3 regions of the Kerstersia sp. genome follow, and region 3 is predicted to be linked to each of the others. Evidence: predicted binding sites of a transcription regulator. Region 3 holds the regulator's gene; each other region holds the start of a gene.
What was found. The regulator HrcA, encoded in region 3, represses chaperone genes, less so after heat shock. The targets are predictions, from matches to a motif close to TTAGCACTCNNNNNNNNNGAGTGCTAA.

Region 1 (4,894 bases), on a different contig from region 3:
AGAGTTTGCGCAGGTCGTCGCCCAGCACGGCGGACTGCATGGCGCCTTCGCGGGCGCGCAGCCAGTTGAAGTTGCCTTTGACCGTATTGATCTCGCCATTGTGGGCGATCATGCGGTAGGGGTGGGCCAGCGGCCAGGCCGGGAAGGTATTGGTCGAGAACCGCTGGTGCACCAGCGCCAGCGCGGAGACGGCACGGGTATCGGCCAGGTCCAGATAGTAGGTGCCGACCTGATCGGCCAGGAGCAGGCCCTTGTAAACGATAGTGCGGGCCGAGGCGGACGGGACGAAATACTCTTTGCCGTGGGCCAGCTGCATTTTCTGGATGGCATGGCTGGCGGTCTTGCGGATGACGTACAGCTTGCGTTCGAGCGCGTCGGGCACCATGACGTTTTCACCGCGGCCGACAAACAGCTGGCGGATGACGGGTTCATGGGCGCGCACGGTCGGCGAGGCCAGCAGTTCATGGTCCACCGGGACATCACGCCAGCCAAGCACGACTTGCCCTTCGGCGCGTACCGAGCGTTCCAGCTCCTGTTCACAGGCCAGGCGCGACGCGGTTTCCTTGGGCAGAAAGACCATCACGACGCCATATTCGCCTGGCGGGGGCAGAATGATGCCGTGCTGGGCCATGTCGGCCCGGTACAGGGAATCGGGAATCTGGATCAGAATGCCTGCGCCGTCGCCCATCTGCTTGTCCGCGCCAGTCGCGCCGCGGTGATCCAGGTTTTCCAGGATCTTCAGGCCTTGCTGAATGACAGCGTGGCTTTTGCGGCCTTTGATATGGGCGACAAAGCCCACGCCACAGGCGTCGTGTTCAAGGTCGGGGCGATACAGGCCCTGAGGTGCCGGCAGGCCGATGCGGGAGGTATCGACGACGGACGCCGGGGGGCTACAGAACTCGCGAGGGCGGAGGGTCATGGCGGCATTCCAAAAAAGGGCCGGGTGGCTTGAAATGTTCCCGGTATCAACAAAATACCGCGCTATTTCCATCACATACAACAAAAATAAATAGGGACGGATTTGTACTTAAAATAGTCTTTTAGCAGGGAATAAAAATGGGGACAAAGTTATTTTGTCTTGACGGGGCAGAGATGCACCAAAATAGTGCGTCTAAATAAGAGTGAGTATTGATGCGCGCCAGAATGCACCGGTTTGATGCAAGGCTGGACGGAAATGGTGCGCAGCGACCGCGGCGGTGAGGCAATAGGCCGTCGTGGCATTGCAACGGGTGTTTTGGCGCATCCGTTGAGTGCAGGCGTGCAGCGCCTGATAGGCCCGCGCGGCGGGGGCAGACGGGTGGAATCAGGGGAATCAGGCCGCGGGCGTTTTTCGCGGCCTGCCGCGCTTGCCGGGCTGGACGCGCCGGCTGGCGGTGCCTGCCAGGCGTTCCAGGAACGCCGCATCCCCCAAGGCCCATTGTCCTTGCAGGGCTGCTGTGATGCGGCTTTCCTGTTCGCGGCTCAGGCCTTCTTGCAGCAAGTGGCGGTAAGCCGCCTGCCGGTCAAAGGGGGTATTGCCGCAGCGCCAGTAATCGGGGTGATTATGCAGCCAGGCAGGGGAGGGAATCAGGTAGCCGGTATGGGCGCGGGCGGAAGACCAGGGCCAGGCTTCGGCGTCGGGCGCCAGCCGGGCCGCCACGGGCCGGCTTTCCAGCCAGGCCAGGACAGGCAAGACCCAGAGCCCGGGCTGCACCAGCGCACAGCGGTAGCGGCCATTGAAGACCGCGCCTGCCATTTGCCGGCTGGCCAGTTTGCGCCCCAGCGCCTGCATCATGCGCGCCAGGCTGTCTGCCTTGGCAGGGGTGCTCAGGCACAGCAGCCGGTCCGGCAGCAAACACCAGCCATGCAGCGTTACGCCATGCTGCAGGGAGGTTTCCGCCAGCCACTGCTGTATGGCATCGAACATGCCTGCGTCCAGGCTGCCGCCGGATTCCTGTAAAGGATTGGTCAGCTCGGCCTGGGCCAGCTGGGGCGTATCGGGAGCATACAGGCGGGGGAGTCGGGCCATGGAGGCGAGCGCGAGGACTGTTGGGGTTGTGGCGGAGCGGTCATGGAAATGACAGGACGCGCGCTTATGATAAACCATGGAGGCTGGAACTTTTTCATCCGTCTGGCTTCTAACTGGCACTCACTAATGGAGAGTGCTAACATCAATACGCATATTCTGAATCATGCTGTCGCAATCTGTGGCAAGACCATGCCGCCGGCGCCGGTAGCCAGCAGCACAGTAGGAGCGACCCCAATGAACACGAGTCTGACCCAATTTTCTGCATCCGCTGCGGCCTCCACCTCGCAGGCGCTGGCCTTGGCGGTTGCCAATCCCGGTGCCTTGGGCACGCTGGATGCTTACATCGGCGCGGTCAACCGCCTGCCGGTGCTTTCGCCTGAACAGGAAACCGATCTGGCGCGCCGTTTGCGCGACCAGGGTGATCTGGACGCTGCGCGCGACCTGGTGTTGTCGCATCTGCGCCTGGTCGTGTCGGTGTCGCGCCAGTACATGGGCTATGGCCTGCCCCAGGCAGATTTGATCCAAGAAGGCAATGTCGGTCTGATGAAGGCCGTGAAGCGTTTCGATCCGGAGCGCGGTGTGCGCCTGGTGTCTTTTGCGGTGCACTGGATCAAGGCGGAAATCCATGAATTCATCATCCGCAACTGGCGGCTGGTGAAGGTTGCGACCACCAAGGCGCAACGCAAACTGTTTTTCAACCTGCGCAGCATGCGCCCGGATGGTCAAACCCTGTCGCCCGAGCAAGTGTCGGAAATCGCCAGCACGCTGAACGTGCGCGAGCAGGATGTCAGCGAGATGGAAGTGCGTCTGGCGGGCCGCGATGTGGCACTGGAAGCCCAGGACGACGACGAAGACACCTTCGCGCCGATTGCCTATCTGTCTGATGATGGCGAAGCCGAGCCCGGTCAGGTGCTGGAGCGCCGCGCCCATGAAATGTTGCAGGGCGAAGGCCTGCGCCAGGCGTTGGATGGCCTGGACGAGCGTTCACGCCGGATTGTTGAAGCGCGCTGGCTGCAGGACGATGGCGGCGCTACCCTGCACGAATTGGCGCAGGAATTTGGCGTTTCTGCTGAACGCATCCGGCAGATCGAGGCTGCGGCAATGAAAAAGTTGCGCAAGGCGCTGTCGGCCTGAGCCGTCATGCCAACACAGCGCCGGGTGTGAGGCGTTGTTGCTAGAAACTATAACGGAGAACGCCGGCCTTTGAGCCGGCGTTTTCCGTTGGCGTGATGCGTTGCGGCGCCTGGATGGCGGCTTGCGCGCCGCGCTCAGGCAAGCGCGCTGTCAGCCTGCCTGCTGCGCTTGTTGCTGCATATCGTCTAACAGCACGATCGCGGCTTCCTGGGTAATCAGGCCGGCTTCCAGCATGTCCATGATTTCCAGCGGCGCCACGGCGCGGATTTCCATGACTTCGCCGTCCTGATTGCGGGGCTGCACATGTTCGGCCAGCACGCAGCGGCTGAGCAGCACATCCTCGACCTGATAGCCTTCAGGCAGGTGATGATGAATTTGCGTCACGGTGCGCAGCGGCGTACGCCCTGCCAGGTCATCCGGTGTCAGGCCGGCTTCTTCGGCGCTTTCGCGCACCAGCGCCAGATCCAGGCTTTCGCCGCTGCTGGCCAGGCCGCCCACCAGGGTATCCCACATGCCGGGGTCGGTGTTTTTGGTCAGGGAGCGGCGCGCCAGCCAGATGCGGCCGTCTGGCGTCCAGCCATTGAGATGTACCGCCAGCGTGCGCAGCCCCAAGGGACGGGTGGCGGTACGTTCGATGCGGCCCAAAGGCGGCGAATCTGGCGCCACGCTGTAAATATCGAGCGCTTCGTCGCGCCAGCCGTGCAGGCAGCCGGCATCGCGCAAGGCCAGGGCAACGGCATCACACACATCGGCCAGCGCGGCGCTGTGCGGCGCCAATGGCATGCCAATATGCCAGACGCCGTCCGCCTCTGCCGCGAGGCCAGCGGTTTGCAGGGCCGCCATGGCCGCCGGCACAATCCAGCCGCAGCGCTGGCCGGCAATATAAAGCGGCATAGCGCCAGCAGGCGGCGGCTGCGTGATGCCTGCGTGCAGGCGTTGCGCATGGGACTGGAGACGGGCGAGGGAGGGCAGGGCGATAGGCATGCGGAGATTGTAATGCGCTGGCAGGGGCGGAGCGCCGACTTTTCATGCCGCCTGGACGGCTGGGGCAAGGGTCTTTGCTGCTTGCAACATGGTGCGACAAGACGCAAGATAAGCACGTACTTAATGTTGCGTTAAAGGCGAACTGTTAATATCCCGCCCATAGTAGAACCTTGATAGGGAGTCATGCCATGACCGCTGCAATGCCGTCTTCTTTTTTCCCGGGAATGGGTGATTTACCTGCAGATAATCCCATGCTATCAGGCATGGCCTTGATGCGTCAGGTGTGGGGCGGGATGTCCGGCGCGGGCCAGCTGGCTCAGGGCTTGCCGCTGTCGCCGACGCTGGATGCGCAGGAACTGGCACGGCGCATTGATGAATTGCGCACGGTGGAAAACTGGCTCAATCTGAATCTGTCCCTGCTGCGCAGCACGATTCAGGGGCTGGAAGTACAGCGCGCCACGATCAGTACCTTGCAGAGCTTCCTGGGCGGCACGGCGCCCGGCGCGGAAACGGCGGCCCAGCCTGTGCCGCCCGCAGCGGAACCGTCAGCGGCCGCTGGCGCCACGGGGGCTGCCGGCGCAGCTGATGAAGACCCTGCGGCGCAGGCTGCGCAGGCCTGGTGGTCGCTGCTGCAGCAGCAGTTCCAGGGCTTTGCCGCCGCAGCGTCGGCAGCCGCGGCGCCGGTACAGGCCGCCGCCGCAACGGCAAAACCAGCAGAGCCCGCCGCATCGCCTGCCGCTGCGCCCGGGAAACGGGCAGCACGGCCCG
Region 2 (4,894 bases), on a different contig from region 3:
GCCTGGAAATGCCTGATTTCCTGGCGGTTCAAATCGCCTTCCTGCATGCGCATCAGCCAATCGGCCGCTTCACCCAGCACACTGCCGGGAATCTCGCCTTCGCTGCCCTGCTGAGCCGGCATCGCGCTGCTGCTCACGCCAGCTCCAGGCAGGCAATCCAGGCCCGGCGCATATGCCGCTTGACGGTAATTTCCGCCATACCCAAGCGTTCGCCTATCTCTGCGTACTTGAGGCCATCAATGCGGGACAGCAGAAAGATCACGCGGGTTTTCTCCGGCATGCTCGCCAGCATGGCGTCTATGCGCATCAGGGCTTCCCGCACCAGCGCGATCTCTTCCGGCGAGGACACCAGCGGCTCAGGCTGTGCCATCAGGGCATCGAGAAAAGCCTGTTCGACAGCCCGATGACGCCAATGATCGACCAGCAAGGCCTTGGCGATATGGGCCAGCAAGGCGCGGGGTTCGCGGTCCTGATCCAGCGGGCGCTCTCGCGCCAGCAGGCGCACAAAGGTGTCCTGGGCGAAATCAGCGGCGTCCATCGGCGATTCCACACGGCGTTTCAACCAGCCGACCAGCCAGCCATAATGGCTGGCATAGAGCGCCTGCAAGGCATCCTTGCCTGCCGTGGAACCTGGAATCATGACTGACCTGCCGAATTGGATAAAGAATCAGGTGCTTATGATAATGCTTCCCATTGGATAAATCAGGTCTCCTGTGCACAGGAACAACATCTCGCCCACAACATAACGCCCGGCCTCATTCCTGCCGCTGCACATTGCTGCTCATAGCCGCTTGCTCATTGCCGGCTATTTACTGGCGATGACGCCGGCCTGCCGCTCTTGCCGCTCAGCGCGGCCCGTCCTCCACACACGACCGGATATAGGCCAGCAACGCCGCCCGCTCCTGCGAGCAGGCAGCCAGATCTGCCGCCGCCAGGCCCCGGTATCCATCCCGCGCCGCCACCAGGACAGGCTTGTGCGGCTGCGGCACCCGCTGCAAGGCCCACTCTGCGGCAACATCCTTGGCCGCAATATCTCCGGTCACAGAGGTGTACCAAATGCGCGCCAGGGCCAGAACGATATTGCTTTCATCCCCGGCCCAGTCTGCCTCGTCTTGCCACTGCGCCAGGGTTTGCAGCAAGGCATGCCGGACATCCCCGGCAGGGACCGGATCGAAAAAACGCTGGGCCGCCGGGCCATGCAGTGCCAGGCTGTGCCGCCTGACCTTGGTGAGCAAAATCGCCAGATCCGGGTCTGCCATGGCGTGCTCGAACACGCCCGCCTCAAGATCGGCCCGCAGCCATTCGCCGAATTGCATTTGCCGCCGCGCCGGATAACGCCAGGGCAACACATCCTCTTGCGCCAGCACCGTCACTTCCAGCGCCCGGCGTTCGGGATCCGTGCCCGGGAAAGCGGATATCAGCAGCAAATCGCGCATCAAGGCCTTACGGCGCAAGGCGCCGGGTGCCTCATCGACCGTCACCAGCAGGTCTATGTCACTCAAGGGTTTGAGGCCGCCATCCACCGCCGAACCAAACAAATGGATCGCGCGAACGGACCCGCCCAGATGCTGTTTCAAGGCCGCCAGCGTGCGTGACAGTTGCGCCTGAATGGAAACGGGAGCCTGAAGAATCATGTTTGCCTGTACGAAATATCTTTTCTTGTCTGCCGCGCCTGTCACCCTGCTCCAGCGCGCCTCTGAGCCTGCCCGCGTATTTTCCTCTGGAAACGCCCCCTTGAAAAATGCAAAGCCGTCCTTATAATTAGCACTCAAGGCCGTCGAGTGCTAACAGCTTTCCGGCCCTTGCATGACCACATTGGTTTTGTTGTTGTTACCTCATTCAAACCTTAGCTAGATATACAGGAGTTCTTCATGGCCCTGCGTCCCCTGCATGATCGCGTGATCATCAAGCGTCTGGACAACGAACGCAAGACTGCCTCCGGGATCGTGATTCCCGAGAGCGCTGCCGAAAAGCCCGACCAAGGCGAAGTCCTGGCCGTCGGCCCCGGCAAGAAAACCGAAGACGGCAAGGTGCTGCCGGTCGATCTGAAGGTCGGCGACAAGGTTCTGTTCGGCAAGTACGCCGGCCAGGCCGTCAAGGTTGATGGCGAAGAGTTGCTGGTCATCCGCGAGGACGAAGTCCTTGCCGTGATTCAGTAAGCCGGCCCTGCGCCTGACCCACCCCATACCGACTTCTAGTAAGGAATATCACAATGGCTGCCAAGCAAGTTCTGTTCGGTGACGACGCCCGTGTGCGCATCGTCCGCGGCGTCAACGTTCTCGCCAACGCTGTTAAGACCACTTTGGGCCCGAAAGGCCGCAACGTCGTGCTGGAGCGCTCCTTCGGCGCCCCGCTGGTGACCAAGGACGGCGTTTCCGTCGCCAAGGAAATCGAACTGAAAGACAAGTTCGAGAACATCGGCGCCCAGCTCGTCAAGGATGTCGCTTCGCGCACCAACGACAACGCCGGTGACGGCACCACCACCGCCACCGTGCTGGCCCAGGCCGTCGTTCAAGAAGGCCTGAAGTACGTTGCCGCCGGCTTCAACCCCATCGACCTGAAGCGCGGTATCGACAAGGCTGTCATCGCCATCGTCGAGCAACTGAAGAGCCAGAGCAAGGCCATCACGACCAGCAAGGAAATTGCCCAGGTCGGTTCCATCTCGGCCAACAGCGACGCTTCCGTCGGTCAGATCATTGCTGACGCCATGGACAAGGTCGGCAAGGAAGGCGTCATCACCGTCGAAGACGGCAAGTCGCTGGAAAACGAGCTGGACGTCGTCGAAGGTATGCAATTCGACCGCGGCTATCTGTCGCCCTACTTCATCAACAACCAGGAAAAGCAAGTTGCCGCCCTGGATGATCCTTTCATCCTGATCTACGACAAGAAGATCAGCAACATCCGTGACCTGCTGCCGGTGCTGGAGCAAGTTGCCAAGTCCAGCCGTCCGCTGCTGATCATCGCTGAAGACGTCGAGGGCGAAGCCCTGGCGACTCTGGTGGTCAACAACATCCGTGGCATCCTGAAGACCACCGCCGTCAAGGCGCCTGGCTTCGGCGACCGCCGCAAGGCCATGCTGGAAGACATCGCCATCCTGACGGGCGGCACGGTGATCTCCGAAGAAACCGGCATGTCGCTGGAAAAGGCCACGCTGGAAGAGCTGGGCCAAGCCAAGCGCATCGAAGTGGGCAAGGAAAACACCACCATCATCGACGGTGCCGGCGCTGCTGCCAGCATCGAAGCCCGCGTCAAGCAAATCCGCCTGCAAGTCGAGGAAGCTTCCTCCGACTACGACCGCGAAAAGCTGCAAGAGCGCGTGGCCAAGCTGGCTGGCGGTGTGGCCGTGATCCGCGTCGGTGCTGCCACCGAAGTGGAAATGAAGGAAAAGAAGGCCCGCGTTGAAGACGCCCTGCACGCTACCCGCGCCGCAGTGGAAGAAGGCGTGGTGGCTGGCGGCGGCGTGGCTCTGCTGCGCGCCAAGCAAGCCGTGGCTGCACTGAAGGGCGATACGCCTGACCAGAACGCCGGCATCCAACTGATCCTGCGTGCCATCGAAGCCCCGCTGCGCACCATCGTCGAAAACGCCGGCGAAGAAGCCAGCGTGGTCGTCAACACCGTGCTGAACGGCAAGGCCAACTACGGCTACAACGCCGCCACCGGCGAATACGCCGACCTGGTTGAGCAAGGCGTGCTGGATCCCACCAAGGTGACCCGCAATGCGCTGCAAAACGCTGCTTCGATCGCCAGCCTGCTGCTGACCGCTGAAGCCGCTGTGGTCGAAATCGTCGAAGACAAGCCGGCTGCGCCGGCCATGCCCGACATGGGCGGCATGGGCGGCATGGGCTTCTAAGCCCCTGTCTGCCGCAACCGGGGGAAGCCTCACCTTCCCTGGTTGCTGCTGCACAATCAACGCCCCGCCGGGTTGCCCTGGCGGGGCGTTTTTCTATGCCCCAACGCTTGAGCAACAGCAGACGGACAGACACGCAGCGCCTGCCGCGCAGGTGAAGAAGCGCCTGAGAGCGCAGATGTCACCCGCTTCACGTAAAATCACGCCCGCATGGTGACGCGGCAGGCATGACTGCCACGCCACCCATGACAGGCGGCCGCAGGCATGCAATGCACCGGCCAGCCTGTTCTCCGCCACTTGAAGAGGCCGCCACACCGTGACGCAAACGCCCCCCTCCCCCCAGCAACATTCGCCATTCAAAAGCCGTGGCGGACTGCGCCGCATTTTCAATGCGCTGCGCTATTCGCTACAGGGCTTCGGCGCCGCCATCAAATACGAAGCCGCCTTCCGGCAGGAGCTGGCGCTGGCCGTTCTGCTGATTCCAGCGGCGTTCTTTCTGGGCCGCAACACCGTCGAAGTTTTTTTACTGATCGGCGTCGTGCTGCTGGTGCTGGTCGTCGAATTGCTGAATTCAGCCATTGAGGCGCTGGCCGATGCGCTTAGCGTGGAGCGGCATCCCTTGCTGGGGCGCGCCAAGGATCTGGGCAGCGCAGCCGTCATGCTGACCCTGATCTTCACCGGCATTGTCTGGCTGTCCATCCTGGCCACGCGATTCTGGCAGTAAGCCCGATGCGATGCCTTAGAATGAACCTTTCTCCTCTACGCCACGCACCATGACAGCCCATCGCCAAAGTGCCAGCTCTCCGCCTCCCCGCGTTGTTATCGTCGGCGGCGGCGCCGGCGGCCTGGAACTGGCAGCCCGCCTGGGGCGGCGCCACGGTCCGCAAGCCGTCACGCTCATAGATTCGCTGCCCTACCATATCTGGAAACCGTCGCTGCATGAAGTGGCCGCCGGCACGCTGGATATCCACCAGGAAGGCCTGTCCTATCTGGTGCTAGCGCACATCTGCCATTTTTCCTTCATTCTCGGGCCGATGCTGGACATCG
Region 3 (4,894 bases):
GATGCCAGTGTCAACTTCATCGAAAATCAGGGTGGGGACACGGGCGGCGCGGCTGGCGATGACAGAAAGGGCCAAGGAAATACGCGCCAGTTCGCCGCCGGAGGCGACTTTTGCCAGGGGGCGCGGCGCCACGCCAGCATGGCCGGCGACTTGAAAGACGATGGTTTCATTGCCATGGGCGCCGGGCGCGGCGCTGTCGAGCTGAATCTCAAAGCGGCCGCCGTCCATGGCCAGGGTTTGCATGGCAGCCGTGACATGGTGCGATAGGTCGTTGGCGGCCTTGCGCCGGCCTGCCGAGAGTTGCGCGGCGAGTGTGTCGTAGGCGGCGCGCACCGTGGCTTCTTCCTGCTTCAGGTGTTCGGCATCATTGGCGGCGCGCAGGGTCTCGGCTTCGTGTTCCAGTTGTTCCTGCAGCTCGGGCAGGGTATCCGGGTCGGCTCTGAGCTTGCGCGACAGGTCGAAAACCGCGCTCAGGCGTGCTTCGGCGCGGGCGAGGTTTTCCGGGTCCAGATCCATGCGCTCGACATAATCACGCAATTCCGAAATGGCGTCGCTGGCGGCGATGCGGGCGGATTCCAGTGTGTCGCGGATGGCGGTCAGCGCGGTATCGTGGCGCAGCAAATGGTTCAGCTTGCCGATGGCGCCAGACAGCAGGTGCAGCGCGCCCTGGTCGTCGTCCGGCAGGCTCAGGGCCTGGGCGCCGCCATCGAGCAGCGCCTGGGCGTGCGCCAGCCTGTCATGTTCGGCTTGCAGGCGCGGCCATTCGCCGGGTTGCAGATTGACACTGTGCAGCATGTCCAGTTGCCATTGCAGCTGATCGGCGCGTTCCTGGCGGGCATCGGCGTCGCGTTCCAGCCGTTCAATCTGGCGCGTCAGGCTGTGCCAATGTTTCCAGGCCTGTTCGGTCTGGCGCGCCAGCGGCGTCAGTTCGCCATGAGTGTCGAGCAGGTCGCGCTGGGCATCGCTGCGCATCAAGCTTTGGTGCGCATGCTGGCCGTGGATATCCACCAATTGTTCGCCCAGCTCGCGCAGTTGCGTCAGGGTGGACGGCGCGCCGTTGACATAGGCGCGGCTGCGGCCCTGGGCGTCGATCACGCGGCGCAGCACCAGTTCGCCGCCGGCATCCAGGTCATGCGCCTGCAGCCAGGCGTTCAATTCGGCGGGCGGGGTGAAACTGGCGTGGATGTCGGCGCGGCTGGCGCCTTCGCGCAACACGCCGGCATCGCCGCGCGCGCCCAGGCACAGCGCCAGGGCGTCGATCAGAATGGATTTGCCCGCGCCGGTTTCGCCGGAAAATACGCTAAAGCCAGGGCCGAAACGGATTTCGGCCTCATCGACAATGACGAAATCGCGGATGTGCAGCGAATGCAGCATGATGGTTTACTCGTCCTGGTCATCCATTCTGGGCATGACGTTCCAGTGTAGCTTGTGGCGCAGGGTGGAAAAGAAGCTGTAGCCCGGCGGGTGCAGGAAACGGATGGTATCTGGGGCGCGCAGGACCTCAATGCGGTCTCCGGGCTGGAGTTCCGACCAGGATTGCATATCGAAGTGAATGCTGGCCCCGGCTTCGACCCGGCTCATGGAGGTCAGGGTGATGCTGAGAACACCGGTGGGCGGCAGAACGATGGGCCGGTTGGAGAGCGTTTGCGGCGATACCGGCACCAGCACCATGGCTTCTATGCCGGGGTGGACGATAGGGCCGCTGGCGGCCAAGGCATAGGCGGTGGAGCCAGTGGGCGTGGCGACGATGATGCCGTCGGCGCGCTGCGTATTCATATACACGCCATCGACTTCCAGGCGCATTTCTATCATGCCGCCACGGCCGGCGCGGCTCAGGACAACGTCGTTGAGCGCGCAGGCCTGGCACAGGATTTCGCCTTCGCGCAGCACGCGGCCGGTCAGCATCATGCGGTCTTCCGCGTTATAGCGTCCGGCCAGCAGGTCGCGCAGCGCGTCGTGCGCCTGCGGCAGGGGGATGTCCGTGATGAATCCCAGCCGGCCATGGTTGATGCCTGCAACCGGCACACGGTATGGCGCCAGCTGGCGCGCGGCGCCCAGCATGGTGCCATCGCCGCCCACGACAATCGCCAGTTCCGCCTGGCGGCCGATTTCATCGTAGGTTGCCAGGGGGAACCGTTTCAGCCCGGTGTAGCGGGCGGTTTCTGCTTCGACCAGTACATGGCGGCCTGCTTCGGTCAGGAGATCGCCCAGGCTGCCCAGCAAGGCATCCAGGTGGGTATCCTGATAGCGGCCAATCAGTGCGACGGTGGAAAAATGCATGAATTCCTGGCAGGGTGCAAGGCGCAGCGGGCATTCTTGAACCGGATGGTTCCGGCGGGCGAATGTTCCTGCGTCATATTAAACAGGCCTGGCCCAGCCTGGCTGCTGGCGGCGGGGCCGCCATGCCGGGGTATGGCCGAATCCGGCGCGCGGGCGGTGCCTGCGCCAGGGCCACAACGCCCGACCAGGGCTGGGTTGACGTTACTGGCGCGATTATATCGACCGCCATCTATTCATAGGGATGTAAAAGCATCCTAAAATGAACTCATGATGGATGATCGCGCACGCTCTCTGCTCAAGGCCCTGATAGAACGGTACATCGCTGATGGACAGCCTGTCGGTTCGCGCACGCTGTCGAAAGTGTTCGACCTGTCGCCGGCCTCTATACGCAATATCATGGCCGACCTTGAAGAAATCGGGTTGATACACAGCCCGCACACGTCTGCCGGCCGCGTGCCGACGCCGCGGGGATATCGCGTGTTTGTCGATACGCTGCTGGCGGCGCGTCCGTTCGAGCCTGGGGGCGTCAGCTTTGAAACACGCCTGCCGATTGCCGACCCGGTGCGCACGGCCTCGGCGGCAGCCAGCATGCTGTCCAACCTGACGCAGTTCGCCGGAGTGGTGCTGACACCCAAGCGCTCCCAGGTCTTCCGGCAGATCGAATTCATCCGGCTGTCCGAGCGCAGGGTGCTGCTGATCATCATTACGCCCGACGGCGATGTGCAGAACCGCATCCTGATCACGCCGCGTGATTATGCCGAGCCGGAGCTGCTGGAAGCGGCCAACTATTTCAATATGCATTTCGCCGGCAAGTCGTTCGATGTCGTCAAGCGCACGCTGGCTTCCGAGCTGGATCAATTGCGCGAAGATATTTCACGCCTGATGATGGCGGCAGTGGAAACCAGTGCTGATGTCGAGAATGAAGGCGATGCCGTGCTGATTTCCGGCGAGCGCAAGTTGCTGGAAGTCGAGGACATCACGTCTGATATGGACCGTTTGCGCCGCATGTTCTCGTTGTTTGAAAAGCGCACTGAACTGCTGCAATTGCTGGATGTGTCCAGCCGCGCGCAGGGGGTGCAGATTTATATCGGCGGCGAATCGCAGCTGATGCCTTTCGAGGATATCAGCGTCGTGACGGCGCCTTATGGCGTCGATGGCAAGGTCGTGGGAACGCTAGGGGTGGTGGGGCCGTCGCGCATGGCCTATGACAAGGTCATTCCCATTGTGGACATCACTGCCAGGCTGCTTTCCAATGCGCTCAGCCAGCCCAATTCCTGAGGAAACCCGTGAAATACCTGCCAGAGCCCCGGCTTGCCAATCCGTTTGATGTTCCTCAGGCGTCCGCCAGGGAACAGGCCTACGGGCGGCAGGGCGTGCTGCTGCTCAATCTGGGCACGCCAGATGCGCCGACTCCTGCCGCGATCCGGCGTTATCTGGCGGAATTCCTGTCCGACCCGCGTGTGATCGAGCTGCCGTCCTGGCTCTGGAAGCCGGTGCTGCACGGGGCGATCCTGACACGGCGCCCGGCCCGTCTGGCGCCGCGCTACGCCAGCATCTGGATGGAGGGCGGGTCGCCGCTGCTGGTGTACACCCGGCGCCAGGCCCAGGCCGTCCAGTCCGGTCTGGCGGCCAAGGGCCTGGATGCGGAAGTGGCGGTAGGCATGCGCTACGGGCAGCCGTCAGTGCAGCAAGCCTTGCAAGCGCTCAAGGATGCGGGGTGCGAGCGCATTCTGTGCGTGCCTCTGTATCCCCAGTACGCGGCCAGCACCACGGCAACTGCCGTGGATCAGGTGGCGCGTGTCGCGGCGCAGATGCGCGATCAGCCCGAACTGTCGTTCATCAAGCGTTTTCATTTGGATGAAGGGTATATCGGCGCCATGGCTTCGGCCATCCGCCAGCGCTGGCGCGCCGATGGCGAGCCCGAGCGTTTATTGCTGAGCTTCCATGGGCTGCCGCGCGCCTGCATAGAGCGTGGCGATCCCTACTATCGTGATTGCCTGCAAACGGCGCAGGCCCTGGCCGAGGCGCTGGCGTTGCCGGCGGAACGCTGCGTGGTGTCCTTTCAAAGCCGTTTCGGGCCGGCCAAGTGGCTGGAGCCCGATACCGAGGGCACGCTGAAAGCCTGGGGTAAGTCAGGTGTAGCAAGCGTGGATGTGGTGTGCCCGGGGTTTACCTCGGATTGCCTGGAAACCCTGGAAGAAATCGCGATGGAAGGCCGGGAGGCCTTTCTGCAGGCGGGCGGCCGCCAGTTCCGCTACCTGCCGGTGATGAATGATGCGCCGGCCTGGCTGGCGGCATTGACGGATTTGATCGCCGGGCGGCTGGCCGCCTTGCGTTGATTGGCGTCAGCCCGGCGAGGGAAGCACCAGCGGTTTCTTGGCGGGCGGGTCTTGAAACCGGCAGGATTGCCCCCAGTTATTAGCGCGAAGGTGTGATCTGGCCTGATCGGGCCTCTGCGGCCCGGCGCTGCTGTTAGGGCTGGGTGGTGCCGGCGCTGTTTGGCATCCCGCCTGGTAGCGGACCATTTGATATGAATTTTGCGGAGAAAATCGACATGACGGATAGCAATTCGCCCGACCAGGTGCAACCGGAAGACCTGCCGGAACAAACCGGG

Region 1: rpoH (RNA polymerase sigma factor RpoH) is a predicted target of HrcA. The motif match lies at 2,122-2,148, and genes of this name have one in related genera.
Region 2: ACTJGZ_RS10615 (co-chaperone GroES) is a predicted target of HrcA. The motif match lies at 1,762-1,788, and genes of this name have one in related genera.

Annotation. Positions count from the first base shown of each region.
Region 1 is NZ_JBQEKA010000011.1:30,765-35,658, forward strand. It holds gene ACTJGZ_RS04820 (glutamate synthase-related protein) at 1-919, opposite strand, end outside; gene ACTJGZ_RS04825 (transposase) at 1,313-2,008, opposite strand; gene rpoH (RNA polymerase sigma factor RpoH) at 2,243-3,142, shown strand; gene ACTJGZ_RS04835 (DUF4743 domain-containing protein) at 3,293-4,126, opposite strand; gene ACTJGZ_RS04840 (PhaM family polyhydroxyalkanoate granule multifunctional regulatory protein) at 4,378-4,894, shown strand, end outside.
Region 2 is NZ_JBQEKA010000045.1:12,345-17,238, reverse strand. It holds gene ACTJGZ_RS10630 (FecR family protein) at 1-137, opposite strand, end outside; gene ACTJGZ_RS10625 (sigma-70 family RNA polymerase sigma factor) at 134-640, opposite strand; gene ACTJGZ_RS10620 (aminoglycoside adenylyltransferase family protein) at 846-1,634, opposite strand; gene ACTJGZ_RS10615 (co-chaperone GroES) at 1,872-2,159, shown strand; gene groL (chaperonin GroEL) at 2,213-3,850, shown strand; gene ACTJGZ_RS10605 (diacylglycerol kinase) at 4,164-4,571, shown strand; gene ACTJGZ_RS10600 (NAD(P)/FAD-dependent oxidoreductase) at 4,621-4,894, shown strand, end outside.
Region 3 is NZ_JBQEKA010000028.1:2,480-7,373, reverse strand. It holds gene recN (DNA repair protein RecN) at 1-1,374, opposite strand, end outside; gene ACTJGZ_RS08260 (NAD kinase) at 1,381-2,280, opposite strand; gene hrcA (heat-inducible transcriptional repressor HrcA) at 2,551-3,558, shown strand; gene hemH (ferrochelatase) at 3,567-4,619, shown strand; gene grpE (nucleotide exchange factor GrpE) at 4,835-4,894, shown strand, end outside.